DNA from 3 places in the Macrococcus psychrotolerans genome. Region 1 is predicted to be linked to each of the others. Evidence: riboswitches for the same ligand, from Rfam matches in the RefSeq annotation. Region 1 holds a riboswitch; each other region holds the start of a gene.
What was found. Region 1 has a riboswitch for S-adenosylmethionine ahead of QA539_RS00405 (O-acetylhomoserine aminocarboxypropyltransferase/cysteine synthase family protein). Riboswitches for the same ligand answer to the same signal wherever they lie in the genome.

Region 1 (5,309 bases):
AAATCTACTTTAATATTGAATAATTCAGGAATTGCTTCAATCATTAAATCTGAATCTTTAAGAGATGCCTCTAGGTCAGATGTAATTTTAATTTTATTCAAGGTCTCCTGTGCCAGTTTTTCATTATTGAAATAATCAGCATATATTGGTACTAATTTCTGTAATTTCTCTCGTCCTGCTTTAACAGCCTCATCATTTATATCATACAACGTGACCTTAAATCCAAAGAATGCAGCTTGAAAAGCAATTTGGCTACCTAAGACGCCTGCTCCGGCGACGGTTACGTTTTTAATATCCATATCACCATCTCCTAAATATGTTATTGTTTTTAATATATCACAATATTCTGAAAATAAAAGGACGGCTAATGGCTATCTGTATGATAAAAGACAAATGATGTGAATTTGACGTTTATTCTTTTTTTAGAATAAATTCATAGATTTCTTCAGCACTACTATACCATCTTGCTTCTAAAGGTGTGCTAGAGTCATCTATAAAATAATTTTCAGGGATAGGGGTATCACTATTTATTTTTAAATCGCGTTCATATTCTTTAGCTAATGTATATTGATTGTATTCTAAATGTCCGGCAAAGTAATAATCAGTATGTTTTTTATTCGTTATTATGTCGATATCATTTCCTTTATACGATATTAAGCTCAGATCATTAATTGCTTTTATTTCGGGGTTAATTTGCATGTACCTAGACTGAGGTGAATAATAGTATGTTCTATCTTTATAAAGGGGATGGGATGGATTAATGTTATAAAGATATATTCCCGACAACTTTTTATCATTTTTTATAGGTTTGATACCGTAGTTCTTATAGAGGGCATACTGTGCTGCCCAGCAAATGAAAATCCTTTTTTTTATATGTTCTTTGGACCATTCCATAATTTTATTGAGTTCATCAATATAGGTAACTTCATTAAATTCCAGATGCTCTAGCGCTGCACCAGTAATAATCATGGCGTCATAATCAGTATCCTTAATATCGTTCAAACACTTATAATGTTGCTTTAAGTAGGAGATGCTCGTATTTTTGTAATGGTGTGAAGTCAGATAGAGATATTCAGTCTTAATATCAAAACTTAATGCATCTGTTATTCTTTTAAAGTGTTGTTCTGTTGCTTGTTTATCTGGCATGAGATTGATGATGAGAAGACGTACTGTCATATTATATTGCAGAGAGTCCTTTCTCTAAATCAGCTATAATATCATCAACATGCTCAATCCCGATAGATAAACGGATGGTTTCTGGTCGAACACCAGCTTCAAGTTGCTCGCTGTCAGTCAATTGTGCATGCGTGGTACTTGCAGGGTGTATTACTAGTGATTTAGCATCGCCGACATTTGCAAGCAATGAAAATAATTCTAGTGATTCAATGAACTTCTTACCAGCTTCATAACCTCCAGTAACACCAAATGTAAAAATAGATCCAGCACCATTAGGTAAATACTTTTGTTTTAAGTTAAAGTATTTGCTTGAAGATAATCCGGCATATTTCACCCATGCAACTTTTGGATGTGATTCAAGATACTCTGCTACTTTCTGAGCATTTTCTACATGTCTTTCTACGCGTAAGGAAAGTGTTTCAAGTCCTTGGATTAGTAAGAAAGCATTAAATGGTGAAAGTGATGCGCCAGTATCTCGTAATAATGTAGTACGAATTTTAGCAGCATATGCAGCGTCTTTAAAGGCTTCTGTAAATACTAAGTTATGATATGATGCATCAGGTGCAGAAAGCCCTTCAAATTTGCCGTTATCCCAATTAAAGTTCCCACCATCTATTATAATTCCGCCGATAGAATTACCATGTCCACCAATAAATTTAGTGGCTGAATGCACAACGATATGAGCACCGTGTTCAATTGGACGGAATAAATAAGGGGAAGCAAATGTGTTATCTACAATCAGTGGAATATCTGCTGACTTTGCGATGGCTGACAGTTGTTCGAAGTCTTCGATATTACCTTCAGGATTACCAATCGTTTCAATAAAGACAGCTTTAGTATTACCTTTAATAGCATTTCTAATATTGTCGATATTTGAAGTGTCTACGATATCAACCTCAATACCATATTTCGGTAAAGTGTGACTGAATAATGTATGTGTCCCGCCATATAGTGATGCAGATGAAACGATATGATCTCCACTTGATGCAAGTGCTAAGATTGCATACGTAATTGCGGCCATGCCTGAAGATACTGCCACAGCAGCAACGCCTCCTTCAAGCTGGGCAACACGTTCTTCTAAGACTGCGTTTGTAGGATTAGTCAATCTTGAATAAATATTACCTGCTTCTTTCAAACCGAATAAATTAGCAGCATGCTCCGTGTCATCAAACACGAAAGAAGAAGTTTGGTAGATAGGCACAGCACGTGAATGAGATGCACTATCAACTGAATGGCCAGCGTGAACCTGAATGGTTTCAAAATGGAATGAATTTGTCATATGATGACCTCCTCGTAAATTAATATAAAAAAAGAGTCTACCTAAAAGATAGACTCATAAAATACCTTATCTTTCAGGATATACCTGCTGGAATTAGCACCTAAATTAATAGGTTGCCGGGTTTCATAGGGCCAGTCCCTCCACCGCTCTGGATAAGCATATGAAATTGTTAATTAGTATAATATAACGCATTTTAAAAATTGTCAAACTATAATTTGAATTTTTAAAATATTTTATTCTAAGGTTATGCCTTCTTCGTTTCTATGTTGATTTGATATTTTATACATCTCTGAACGTAAATTTAATATTTCGTCATAGACAGCATCCAGTGATCCAGTTTGCAACGGGTCGAACGTAGTATATGTTTCGCTTGTTTCGGATGTAAGTTCAATATGAGCAATTTCTTCAATAACAGCGTCTTTCCGTAATTCTGAAATCGGTTTAATCTCATCATAAATTTCGGCATATAATGTTATTTGATTGTACTTCTTACGTGCATGAAATCTTATAAATTGTTCATTGTATTTAAAATAATGTAAGTTATGAAATGTTTGATTCATAGTTGTCTTGATCGGTTGATTAAGAATAAACTTCATAAGATGTTTATTGAAATCTTCAATTTTTAATAAATGTCTTAATAAATTAATTTTCAATAATTTACTTTCACTTTTATGAATGGCATGTATGTATTGAGCGATTTTCACTATAGAGACCTCTTTTGTCCAGGGGAAGTACGGAAATGTTACCATCACAAGATTAATATGTGCCTGTTTAATATGCAACGCAAGTCCTTTAAGTGGTACTAGATTAGAAGGTACATTTCTATTGGGAGGTGCGTCTGAAAGTCTGACAATCACATCTAATTGTGTATCGTCTAAATTGAATATCCGTTTTCCCATCTCATTTAACTGTAGTTTCCCTATATATTGGTTTCCTTTAGCATGTGCTCTTTTAGCACCTCGTGTTGTAGTTGCATAGCGTTCAATTGTATCAACGATAAAAGTAGCGTTATCCATAAAGTCACCTGCTTGTTATTTTTAATATGTTTACCCATATTTTAAATATATAATACTACATACAAATTTTTATTCCTCAAACATATTTGAAAACGCTTACTTTATCTCTTGTTTTTCGATATAATTGTATTAAGAGATGTTAAATGTTAGGGGGAATCTATATGAATAACCACCAGAAAGTATTGGTGTTTGGATGTTTACTAGCAATTATTTTATTTTCACTGATTGTATGGCAGAAATTACCGCAGGATACAGCGCAACATGAAGTGAAGACGAAAGAAATTAAGGCGATAGAAAAAGGCACCTACAATTCTATGGAAGAAGCGCAAAAGGCATTGGTGAACGATGTGATTAAAAGTGATGATCTTGTATCCGCAATCTATACGCCGAATAAAAAATGGAAGACACCATTTTATGTTATACAAGTTTCATACAAAGAAAATAAGCAGACATACTCAGGGTTTGCTTTTGTTGTACCGGAAAATGGGAAGTATAAACTAGAGCTTGCTGATATTAGAATAAAAACATATGATGGGATGCAACCGATTAAGGACAGTATAAAAATAGGTGAGAATAAAGTGCATATTTATGTAGGCACACCACTTGATAACCCATTTGCAGATAGTATCAGACATTCTTTTGTAGACGATAGTATAGAAGTGGCGTTCCAGGTAGAATAGAGTACGATTATAAGAAGGGCATATCCGCTATTAAATAACCTGAGCGATGCAGAAAATATTATTTCTGCATCGTTCAGGTTCAATGATAGATGGAGTGAAGGTAATTAATATTCTTGAAGTAGTTGATTGATACGTAGCTTTAGCATATCAAAATCGATAATACGAGCTTGTCGATGGTACTCTTTCTCATGATTAAATAAAATGACGACAGGTGAAGAAAATAAACTGAGCTGGCCCGCAGCTTCTGGAACTTCGTCTGCGAGTAGATATACAGATGGTATATTTATATCTGTTGCAATAGCCTTAACTTTTGGATAATCTGCATGACATACTGAACAACCAGTAGTCATGACGTATACAAGTGCCTTTTCGTTGTTTTGTAAAAAGGATTGTAATTCATCATATGCATGGATTTGTTTCATGTGAAACTCCTTTATTATTTATTATTTATTTCAAGAGTAACTGATAGAAATCAAGATCAAGCCATTTATTAAACTTATAACCAACGTCCTTTAAAGTGCCTGTATATTTAAAATTAAATTTTTTGTGTAGATAAATGCTACCTTTATTTTCTGAATCGATACCTGCTACCATTGTCTTGTAACCTTCGCTGCGTGCACTATCGATAATATGACTCAGCAGTTTTTCTCCGATACCCATATGTCTGAAATAAGGTGAGACATATACAGAGTGTTCTACGGTAAATTGATAAGCTGCAAAGTTTCTGAAAGGACCATAAGTAGCAAAACCAGCTACACGACCATCAATTTCAAAGATAAACACTGGATACCCTTGCTTTTCTTTTTCCATTAACCATTGTTTACGTTCCAGCAAACTCGTTTTTTCATAAGTATATATTGCTGTTGTATTTAAAATGGCATGATTATAAATGTCCAATATTTTCGGTAAGTCATTCTGAGTTGCATGTCTAATCATTATAAACCTCCACAATTTTTTAATATTAAAAGCATAACGCATTTATAATATTACGTATAATAATATGATTTAAAATATATTTCTAAAATAAGGGAATGATAGTGTAAACTAATGTTAAAGGAGTGGATGCATATGAACAACCAAAAAAAGCTAATAAGTTTTATAACCCTAATTGTAATCACAGCAGCGATTATACTATTGTGGCAATGGAATTATCAATAC
Region 2 (5,309 bases), 120 kb from region 1:
TAATTTTCTTTGTCATGATGTATACCTCCAAATCTTTGTTTCTTTATTATATTATCATTTTAAGGTATATTTCATATATAAAGTGAGCGAAAGGAAGGATATTATGGATCTTAACCAGCAACTTTTAGAGCTAAAAGAAGAATATATGCGTATTCAAAACGATTTAGAAAAAGTAGAGTCTACTGGTCAGGCTTCTCCACGACTAGAAGAGAAACTTGTTGAAATCGAAAATCAGATTGCACAAGTAAGGGCACAACTGTAAGTGCTCTTTTTTATTATAAAAATATAGGATTTAAGCTTAACTTTCGCTACAATAGTACTATAGCTTTAAGGAGGGCATTCAATGAAACAACAATTTAAACTGCTGATGATGATTCAGTTCTTTATATACTTTGGATTCAGTATTGTAATACCTGTAATACCTGCTCTAGTACATAGTTTAAATTTAAATGCATTTCATATGGGGTTACTGCTTGCCTCTTATTCCATCGTTTCATTTATTGTAGCACCAGTCTGGGGGTATCTATCCGATAAATATGGTCGTAAGAAAATATTGATCATCGGACTTATTGGTTTTACTTTAAGCTTCGTATTATTCGGATTATTTATCGATAACTTACCTATGCTTTATACCTCTCGAATTCTTGGAGGGCTATTCTCAGGGGCATGCTTCTCTACTACGACGAGCATGGTCAGTGATATGACCACACATGAAGAGCGCAACAAATATATGGGACTCATGGGGATGATGATTGGACTTGGATTTATATTCGGTCCAGCAGTTGGAGGACTACTATCTGGAATCAGCTATCAGATTCCGTATTTCGCAACTGCTGCAATATTAACCGTTATTGCTTTGTTCTGTCTATTCACTATTAAGGAAACATTACAGCATTCTAGTGATACAGAACAGACTACTGTGAACACTAAACTGTTAACTCCGGCAATCTATATGCTCTTATTATCAACATTTATTGTGACGTTTACGATGAGTGGGATGGAGAGCTCATTTCAGCTCTTTGAAATAGAGAAGATTAATATTACTGCAACACAAATGGGAATGCTCTTTATGATTGGCGGGCTTGTTAATGCTGGATTACAAGGTGGGTACTTACGTAAAGTGAAGCACGGTCAAGAAAAACCAGTGATCATAACAGGACAATTGATTACAATTGTTGCATTTATTATGCTGCCTTTTTCCATGAATTTATTTTATGCCGGACTCTGTCTTGTGCTCCTTATGTCTGGTAATGCCCTTGTAAGAACATTACTGACGAGTCAATTGACGAAAGAAACTTCGAATAATAAAATGGGAAAACTTACTTCTATCAGTTACAGTATGGATAGTTTAGGTCGTATTCTCGGTCCTTTGTTATTTACTGCACTGCTTTCCAGAAATTTAGAAATGCCATTTTATTTCGGTGCACTCACTTCCGTACTTGGTTTAATCCTACTATTTATTTATTATAAGAAAGGAAGAGTCGTATGATTATATTAATTATTTTACTTATGATGATGTATCTGATCGTAAGTTATACAAGCATCTATATGATTAACATGCGTCTGCTGGATTTTTTAAGAATCATACTTGGTGCTGTGTTCGTTGTCTTCATCTTCGTTGCACTGATGCATCTTGGAACGATAAAGTTCTGGATTACATTACTTGCACTTTGTTTATTTTTAAATATAGAGATTTCTAACTATAAATTTAAGTTTAATGACCAGAAAGCAAAGCTAATTCTTAATCTCTTCTCTATCGTTATGGCGCTAATGATTATCGTACTTTGTGCGATATACCTATAAAATAAGAACTTACAAAGTAATGCTTTGTAAGTTCTTATTTTATATATAATTCTTTTGTATTTTTTAAGCGCTCAAGCAGTTCATCTATCAACAGATCATCAATCGCAAGTGAGATTCTAATGTAATTCTTACCGCGTGATCCAAACGGGATTCCTGGAGTTACTAATATTGATTCTTGCTTTAATAAATAATCTGTATACGCTTCCCCCTCAAAACCGTCTGGCACTCGTACCCATAAAAATATACCACCGTCCATCGGCTCAAATGGAATTTGAAGTTGTTTTAAATACGCTGTCACTTTATCGCGTCGTGCTTTAAATATATTGTTTTGACTTTCTAGATAAGGTTCTCCTAGTTCGAGCGCTGCTTTCGCTGCGTCTTGTACAACGCCCCACATACCAACTTGAGTATGATCCTGAAAATAGTTCAGAGCACTCACAATCTCTTTATTCCCTACAGCAAATCCGACACGTACACCGGACATATTAAAGCCTTTAGATAACGAATATATTTCTACAGCAACTTCTTTCGCATGAGGTGAAGCAAGAATGCTTGGATTCTTACCATTAAATCCAAAAGCAGCATAGGCAAAGTCATGGACGATCTTTGTTTCAGTATCTTTAAAACGCATAATTGTATCATCAAAGAATGCTTGAGTCGCTACTGCCCCAGTTGGATTAGATGGATAGTTAAGATAAATCAGCTTTGTATTATTAAGTTGCGCTTTATCTATATTATCAAAGTCAGGTAGGTAATGATTTTCAGGGTGTAATGGCAATTCATAATGTAATCCTCGAGCAAGCTTTACACCAGCAAGATAATCCGTATATCCAGGATTAGGGAGTAATACACCTTCACCAGGTTCAATGACACATGTAGGGATATGAACAAGACCATTTTTCGTACCATAAAGAATACAAATTTCATCATCCTCCAATGAAACATCATAGACATCTTTATAAAACTTCTGAATCTCTTTCTTCAATGCCTCCTTGCCACGGAATACGCCGTATCTATGGTTATCAGGATTGACAATGGCATCTTGTAAAGCTTTCAGCACCGTACGATCCACTTGTTGGTCAGGGATACCAACTGCTGTATTAATCAATGGTTTATCCCCGACTTCAAGCTTCCTACCCATCGTCTTACCAAAATAACTTTCAGGTATTGAACTTAATAATTTAGAACTCACAGACATTCGCTCCTTTTAAAATAGAAAAGCGTCATTGCTTCAGTAGCAATGACGCCGATGTGGCACTTATCTACCAAGCATATGCTTGCTGGATTTAGCACAGTACTTAAAGCCTGTTGCTGAAGTATCATAGGGCCAGTTCCCTCCACTTCTCTGGATAAGAAATATTTAATTGGTGATATCACTATAGTATAGTTCAAACAATACGTCAACTGTATTCAGAATATTTTATCTATTATCTTTAATATGCACACGTGTTGACGCATCATGCGTTGGTATAAATGGATTAATCTTTTTTTCATCTTTCGTAAATCTCTGCTTCAAGTTCATTAATATTTCATACACTACAGGGACAACGATTAATGTTAATAATGTTGAAGAAGTCAATCCACCGATTACTGTTACAGCAAGTGCCTTAGAAATAAGCACAGAGCCGTCTCCTCCAAACAGTAATGGTAACAATGCGCCTACTGTAGCAAGTGCAGTCATCAAGATTGGACGCACACGAGTCATCGCTGCTTCAAGCAATGCATCACGTGTTGATAATCCTTCTGCTTCTTTATTGATAACGCGATCAATCAGCACAATCGCATTCGTAACAACGATACCAATGAGCATGAGCATACCAATCATCGATGGTACAGAAAGCGTCTCCCCAAACGCGAGAAGTCCTAATATTACCCCGATAATCGTAAACGGTAACGAGAATAATATGGCAAGTGGCGCAAGTCCTCCTTTAAATGTCAGTACAAGTATCAGGTAAACGATTCCGATAGCGGCAAGCATCGCAAGTCCGAGTTGAGAGAAGCTCTCGCCGATATCTTCACTCGTTCCTCCAATATGTACATCAACATTTGAAGGGTGTTTTAATGCGTTTACTTTCTTTGCAACATCTTGTGTAGCCTGGCTAACATCTTTTCCTTTAATCTTACCTTCTACTGTAGCCGATATATTACCGTCTTCACGTTTAATTGTATCTGACGTCTTTCCTTCTTCAATCGTTACGACATCGCTCAACTTAATCTCTTTACCGAGTGGTGAAGTAATCTTTGTATTCTCTAATTTATCTTTTGTCCATTTTGATTCTTTTTCTTTTGTCAGAACAACATCTGTCGACTTGCCATTATCACCTATTTTAGTGACAACTTTATTATCACTACGTTGATTTAATGCCATTGCAATCTGACCTGCAGTTAGTCCGCGTTCAGATAACTTGTTATGATCTACCTTTAATGTATATGCATCATAACTATCCGTTAATGATGAACTTACATTCGTAACAGTATTAACGTCTTTCATTTCTTTCTCAAGCTGCTCTGTAACCGGTCTTATTTCATTCATCGATGGACCGTTAACAGTAACCGTTACTGTATTGGTCGAACCACCCGTTGCAAAATCCTGGTTCTTCCAAGTTCCTTCATGTTTGAAAGAAGCGATTTTGTTCAATACACGTTCCGCTTCACTTTCCCACTTTGGTGTATCCTTCTTATATTCAACCATCATTGCCATATCGTTAGTAGCAACCGGGTTAAATGGATTTTCTCCTCCAACTGAGTACTGAATATTTACTACATCGTTATTCTCAGCTAAAGTTTTCTGAACTTGCTCACCTTTTTTTACAACCTCTTCTTCAGTTTCACCAGGTTTAGGCTTGTAAGTTAATGCAAGAAACTTATCTTCCCCTGTTGAAATGAATGACGTCCCTAGAAATGGCGTTAAGAACAAGCTACCAAGGAGGAGACCGATACTTAATAGTGAGACGATAAGCTTATGTTTTAAAGACCATTCTAATACTTTATGATAGAAACTTGCAATACGCCCTACCTTTGCTTCATCATCATGATGCCCTTTAATACCATTCTTAAAGAATGTATGTCCAAGCATCGGTACAATCGTAATTGCAATTAATAATGAGGCCAACAATGCAAATACGACTGTATAAGCAAAAGGTCTAAAGATTTCACCGATAGAACCCGACACCAGTCCAAGTGGTAAGAATACTGCAATTGTGACCATCGTCGAACTCATAATCGGTATAAACATCTCTTTAGTCGCGCTGCTAATTAACTCAGAACCACTCAATTTCTCTTTAGGGTCAGACATACGTCGGAATATATTCTCGATAACGACGATAGAGTCATCAATAACACGGCCAATTGCAACTGTCATCGCTCCAAGTGTCATAATATTAAGTGAAATATCCATCTGTTTAAGGATTAACATTGCCATTAATATAGACATCGGAATGGATACGACCGCAATCATCGTTGAACGGATATTTCTTAGGAACACGAGTATCATGATCACTGCAAAC
Region 3 (5,309 bases), 560 kb from region 1:
GCATTTTGTGTCGATAACTGTGCTTCGTATGTATCTTTCTGTTCAGCAAGTTCCTTCTTAAACGTTAATCTTGATTTTTCACTAGATTCCTCGTAGTTACTTTTCATTTCTGAACGTTCTTTGTTCAGTGCTTCTTCCTTTGCACGTATTGCTTTCTTCTTGCTCGATAGTGCATATATAAAGAGCACGATGAATAACAACAGTGCTACTGCTAATCCAAGTGCGATATAATGCATGGGTTGTAAATTTGATAAAGACATAGCTCTCACCTTTCTAATGTTTAATAGTTTCATTATAAAGAAAAAGAGACACAACTTCATTGTTTTAGATAAATTAATTTAAAAATAAAACTGCTTTTCACATCTTAATAGAAATTTCACACTATTTTATAATAGATTAACAATACCTTAATATCTAAATGGAATACTTGCAGTGTCCATACCTATACTCGGACAAACTACATTGGAGGTTTTGATAATGGCAAAGTACAAACAAATGTTACTGGCAGGATCATTCGCGTCAACTCTACTACTAGGAGCTTGTGGTAATGAAGAGAAATCAGATGATGCTAAAACTGAAGATGCAGCAAAAGAGGAAAGCACTGAAGAATCTACTGAAGAAGAGACAACCGAAGAATAATAATAAAAGCTGTAAACCTCATTGGTTTACAGCTTTTATTATTATGATAAATTGGCTTTTAATGTATCGACGCGATCTGTCGCTTCCCACGGTAAGTCAACATCAGTACGACCGAAGTGACCATACGCTGCTGTCTGTTTGTAGATTGGACGACGTAAGTCTAACATCTGGATAATTCCTGCTGGACGTAAATCAAATGTTTTACGTACCGCTTCAACAAGCTGCTGCTCCGTGTAGTCTGAAGTACCATAAGTTTCAACAGAGATAGATACAGGCTGTGCTACACCGATAGCGTAAGCTAACTGTACTTCACACTTATCCGCAAGACCTGCTGCTACGATATTCTTCGCAACGTAACGTGCTGCATATGCACCACTACGGTCTACTTTAGTAGCATCCTTACCACTGAATGCACCGCCACCGTGACGTGCATAACCACCGTACGTATCTACAATAATCTTACGACCTGTAAGACCCGCATCCCCTTGAGGACCACCGATTACGAAACGACCCGTTGGATTAATGAAGTATTTTGTTTCATCGTCAATTAAATCCGCTGGAACAACCGGCTTGATCACGTGTTCTTTAATATCTTCCTGAATTTGTTCAAGTTCAATCTTCTCATGGTGTTGAGATGAGATAACGATCGTATCGATACGTTTCGGTTTCCCTGCTTCATCATACTCAACAGTAACTTGTGTCTTACCGTCTGGACGTAGATAATCTAACGTACCGTCTTTGCGTACTTCTGTTAAACGACGTGCAAGTTCATGTGATAAAGAAATTGGTAATGGCATTAAGCTTTCTGTTTCGTTACAAGCAAATCCGAACATTAAACCTTGGTCACCTGCACCGATTGATTCAATATCAGAATCCGTTAATGAATCACGATCTTCTAACGCTTTATCCACACCTTGAGCGATATCTGGTGACTGCTCATCGATTGCCGTCAGCACTGCCATCGTCTGGAAGTCATAACCAAACTTTGCACGTGTATAACCGATTTCTTTAACTGTTTCACGCACGACTTTAGGAATATCAACATACGTTGACGTTGTGATTTCACCTGCGATTAACGCCATACCTGTTGTTACAGATGTTTCACAAGCAACACGTGCTTTAGGATCTCCTTTTAGGATTTCGTCTAAGATAGCATCACTAATCTGGTCAGCAATCTTATCCGGATGTCCTTCTGTTACTGATTCTGATGTAAATAATTTACGGTCTGTCATATATATTACACTCCTTGAATTTAATTACGGGACTATAAAAAAAATAGCCTTCTCTCCTAGTAAGAGAGAAGGCACAATAAACGACCATTCTACTCTTATCGTTCAGAAATTAATCTGCAAACGGTTTGGCACCTTACTTAACACATTGTTAAGGGTTGCTGGGCTTCAAAGGGTCCATGTCCCTCCACCACTCTGGATAAGAGAATCCGCAAGTTAGATATTACTAAACTTTATGTTCACTGTCAACAATACCGCATATATCAGAAATTTTCTGAATAATTTCGAATATAAAGATTATACATAATTTATATGAAACCTTCAAATTGATATGTTATACTATTTCATGAAACTGCTTACAAAAGCAGAACAATAACTTTTTGGAGGCTGACCATGGGGGAAAATACTCAAGTAATTGAGCAACTGAGCAAATTAAACACTGGAAATCTAGAACGTCAATTATCAAGAACACAATTGATTACGGAAATTCTATTCAACGGTGAAGGTGTGTTAACAGAATCCGGTGCGGTACGCAGCGAAACCGGTAAATATACTGGACGCTCACCGAAAGATAAGTTCATCGTGCGTGAAGCTGAAACTGAAGATAACATCGACTGGGGTACAATCAACCAGCCTATCGAAGAAGAAGTATTCTTAAACTTACTGGATAAAGTGACAGACTACTTAAGCAAAAAAGAAAAGATCTATGAATTCCAAGGCTATGCAGGTGCTGATAAATCATCCCAACTACAACTACGCGTTGTGAACGAACTTGCTTGGCATAACCTATTTGCACGTACAATGTTTATCCGTCCTGAAACAACGGAAGAAGGACTAAACATTACACCTGACTTCACAATTATCTCTGCACCACACTTTAAGGCTGATCCATCAGTTGATGGAACGAAATCTGAAACATTCATCATTACAAGTTTCCGTCATAAGATCATCTTAATTGGTGGTACAGAATACGCCGGCGAAATGAAAAAAGGTATCTTCGGTGTGATGAACTACTTATTACCGACACAAGGCATTATGAGCATGCACTGTTCAGCAAACGTCGGTGAGAATAAGGACGTTGCGTTATTCTTTGGATTATCTGGTACTGGTAAGACGACACTATCTGCAGATCCACAGCGTAAACTTATCGGTGATGATGAGCACGGATGGAATGACAACGGTGTGTTTAATATCGAAGGCGGTTGCTATGCGAAGACGATCGACTTATCTCGTGAGAAAGAACCTCAGATCTACGACGCAATTCGTTACGGTGCCATCCTCGAGAACGTTAAGGTCGATGAAAAAGGTGTGCCGGACTACACGGATAAATCTTTAACTGAAAATACTCGCGCAGCTTATCCAATCGATAATATCGATAATATCGTTCTACCATCAATTGCAGGACACGCGAATACAATCATCTTCTTAACTGCTGATGCGTTCGGTGTGTTACCTCCAATCTCTAAATTAACGAAAGAACAAGCGATGTATCACTTCTTAAGTGGATTTACATCTAAATTAGCAGGAACTGAACGTGGCGTAACAAGCCCACAACCGGTATTCTCTACATGCTTCGGCTCACCGTTCTTACCGTTACATGCGACAGTATATGCGAACATGTTAGGGGATCTAATCGATAAACATGATGCAGCAGTTTATCTTGTGAATACAGGATGGACTGGCGGAGAGTATGGTGTCGGTAGCCGCATGAACTTAACGCATACACGTTCTATGATTCGACGTGCGATTAGCGGCGAACTGAAGACAGTTGAGTATCATCAGGATGAAATCTTCGGACTTAATATTCCGAAGCATGTACCAGGTGTACCGGCAGAGATTCTGTATCCCCGTCATGCATGGGTATCCAAAGATGCTTATGATGAGAAAGCAAAAGACTTGGCATTACGCTTCCAGGAGAACTTTAAGAAGTTTGGTGAGAAGTCCGCTGAAATCGAAACTAAAGGTGGATTTAATTTTAGAGGATAGCACAAAAAAACGTCGCTTTTTTTAAAGTGGCGTTTTTTTCATCTACTATATTATGATTTTATTTCCCTTTCCACTTCTTCCATCCACTTTTCAATTTCCTGTAATACATAGCGTTCATTGTCTGGACGCATCACATGCTGCTCCCCTTCAATAAATAACACTTTATGCTTAATTCCGAGCTGTTTTAATTTATCGATCAGCATATATGCATGCTCTATACTGACAAGTTTGTCTTCTGTACCATGTACAATCATGATTGGCGGGCTATCTTTCGTTACGAGATTAATCCCTTCTCGTCGGTCATACGCCGCTTTGTTACTGATTGGTCCGACGAGGCGTTTCAGCATACTGCGAAGATCTTGTCGTTCATCATACATATAGTAGATACTCGACACTCCTCCCCATGTGATAAAGGATGTCACGTCAGCTTCCTGATACGTTACTAACCCTTGTATTCCGCCTCTCGAAAATCCAACGAAGTGTATCGGTACGTCGTACTGTGCTCTTAACAGTCTTACAAGTGCATAGACGTCTTCTCTATCTGCACCTGCGAATTCATCTTGACCATTCTGGTGTGTACCGCGATAATAAGGTGCTGCAACCAGTGTGTCCTTATACGCAAACTGCATCAGTCTCGCTGGTCTAACCGTTCCGACTGCACCTTTCCCGCCTCTTAAGTAGATGACGATGCGTTTCACGTGTTTCGGTTCATAGATCATTGCTTTAACGATATAGTCATCTGATTGATAGTCAAACGTCTCAAAAGGAATGCCACCGAGTTGTGCGTTAATCTTCGTTCTATTGAACATCATATTCCCCATCTTTCTGTAATACCCCTACGATATAGTTGACGCAGTCGTCTTTTAATATAAAGCTTTTATCGCTCTCTGCCACTTCATCAAGTTTTGCCACGATCACTGGCCCGTTCGTTTCCATATAATCGTCTTGTTCTTCTATATGTTTAATTTGTGCATAGTACACGTCTTTCTTAAATGGCTTCCCTGCATAAACAGTGTATGTCCCAATATAGCGTATCGTATCGATTATTCCGCCTGTCTCTTCATACAGTTCGCGCTTTGCCGCTTCTAGTGACGTCTCCTCTTGTTCAACTTTGCCACCTGGAAACTCCACACCACGAAATTTATTATGCGTAAGTAAGTATTTCCCGTTATAATTTGTTATGATAAGTACATGTTTATTATCGCTATCCGGCTGATCATTTAAAGTCAGTAAGACTTTATTTCCGGCATGGTCATGAAATTCCATAGCAGTCTCCAATCTATTATTATTAAGAGGTTATTTGATGAAGAAATTTTCTGTAGTTATATTTATTTTAGCATTAATTCTCGCAAGTTGTTCAACGAAAGAACAAGAAAAGAAGCTGACGAACGATGAACTATTAACAAAGCTTCAGCAGCGTGTTAAGAATACAGAAAGCTTAACACTTCATTCTGA

Region 2: linked by a shared signal. The riboswitch ahead of QA539_RS01030 (aminotransferase class I/II-fold pyridoxal phosphate-dependent enzyme) and the one ahead of QA539_RS00405 (O-acetylhomoserine aminocarboxypropyltransferase/cysteine synthase family protein) in region 1 are both predicted to bind S-adenosylmethionine.
Region 3: linked by a shared signal. The riboswitch ahead of metK (methionine adenosyltransferase) and the one ahead of QA539_RS00405 (O-acetylhomoserine aminocarboxypropyltransferase/cysteine synthase family protein) in region 1 are both predicted to bind S-adenosylmethionine.

Annotation. Positions count from the first base shown of each region.
Region 1 covers NZ_CP124591.1:82,489-87,797, forward strand. Annotated here, with positions in the region: gene QA539_RS00395 (3-hydroxyacyl-CoA dehydrogenase) at 1-299, opposite strand, end outside; gene QA539_RS00400 (homoserine O-acetyltransferase/O-succinyltransferase family protein) at 412-1,176, opposite strand; gene QA539_RS00405 (O-acetylhomoserine aminocarboxypropyltransferase/cysteine synthase family protein) at 1,178-2,455, opposite strand; SAM riboswitch class I at 2,519-2,614, opposite strand; gene QA539_RS00410 (hypothetical protein) at 2,689-3,471, opposite strand; gene QA539_RS00415 (hypothetical protein) at 3,633-4,151, shown strand; gene QA539_RS00420 (thioredoxin family protein) at 4,256-4,573, opposite strand; gene QA539_RS00425 (GNAT family N-acetyltransferase) at 4,599-5,087, opposite strand; gene QA539_RS00430 (hypothetical protein) at 5,220-5,309, shown strand, end outside.
Region 2 covers NZ_CP124591.1:206,556-211,864, reverse strand. Annotated here, with positions in the region: gene ybaK (Cys-tRNA(Pro) deacylase) at 1-16, opposite strand, end outside; gene QA539_RS01045 (SE1832 family protein) at 104-262, shown strand; gene QA539_RS01040 (MFS transporter) at 344-1,489, shown strand; gene QA539_RS01035 (hypothetical protein) at 1,486-1,803, shown strand; gene QA539_RS01030 (aminotransferase class I/II-fold pyridoxal phosphate-dependent enzyme) at 1,838-3,001, opposite strand; SAM riboswitch class I at 3,059-3,159, opposite strand; gene QA539_RS01025 (efflux RND transporter permease subunit) at 3,224-5,309, opposite strand, start outside.
Region 3 covers NZ_CP124591.1:1,560,549-1,565,857, forward strand. Annotated here, with positions in the region: gene QA539_RS07970 (nuclease-related domain-containing protein) at 1-260, opposite strand, end outside; gene QA539_RS07975 (hypothetical protein) at 478-639, shown strand; gene metK (methionine adenosyltransferase) at 681-1,871, opposite strand; SAM riboswitch class I at 1,964-2,074, opposite strand; gene pckA (phosphoenolpyruvate carboxykinase (ATP)) at 2,262-3,854, shown strand; gene QA539_RS07990 (alpha/beta hydrolase family protein) at 3,905-4,663, opposite strand; gene ytkD (RNA deprotection pyrophosphohydrolase) at 4,653-5,120, opposite strand; gene QA539_RS08000 (hypothetical protein) at 5,158-5,309, shown strand, end outside.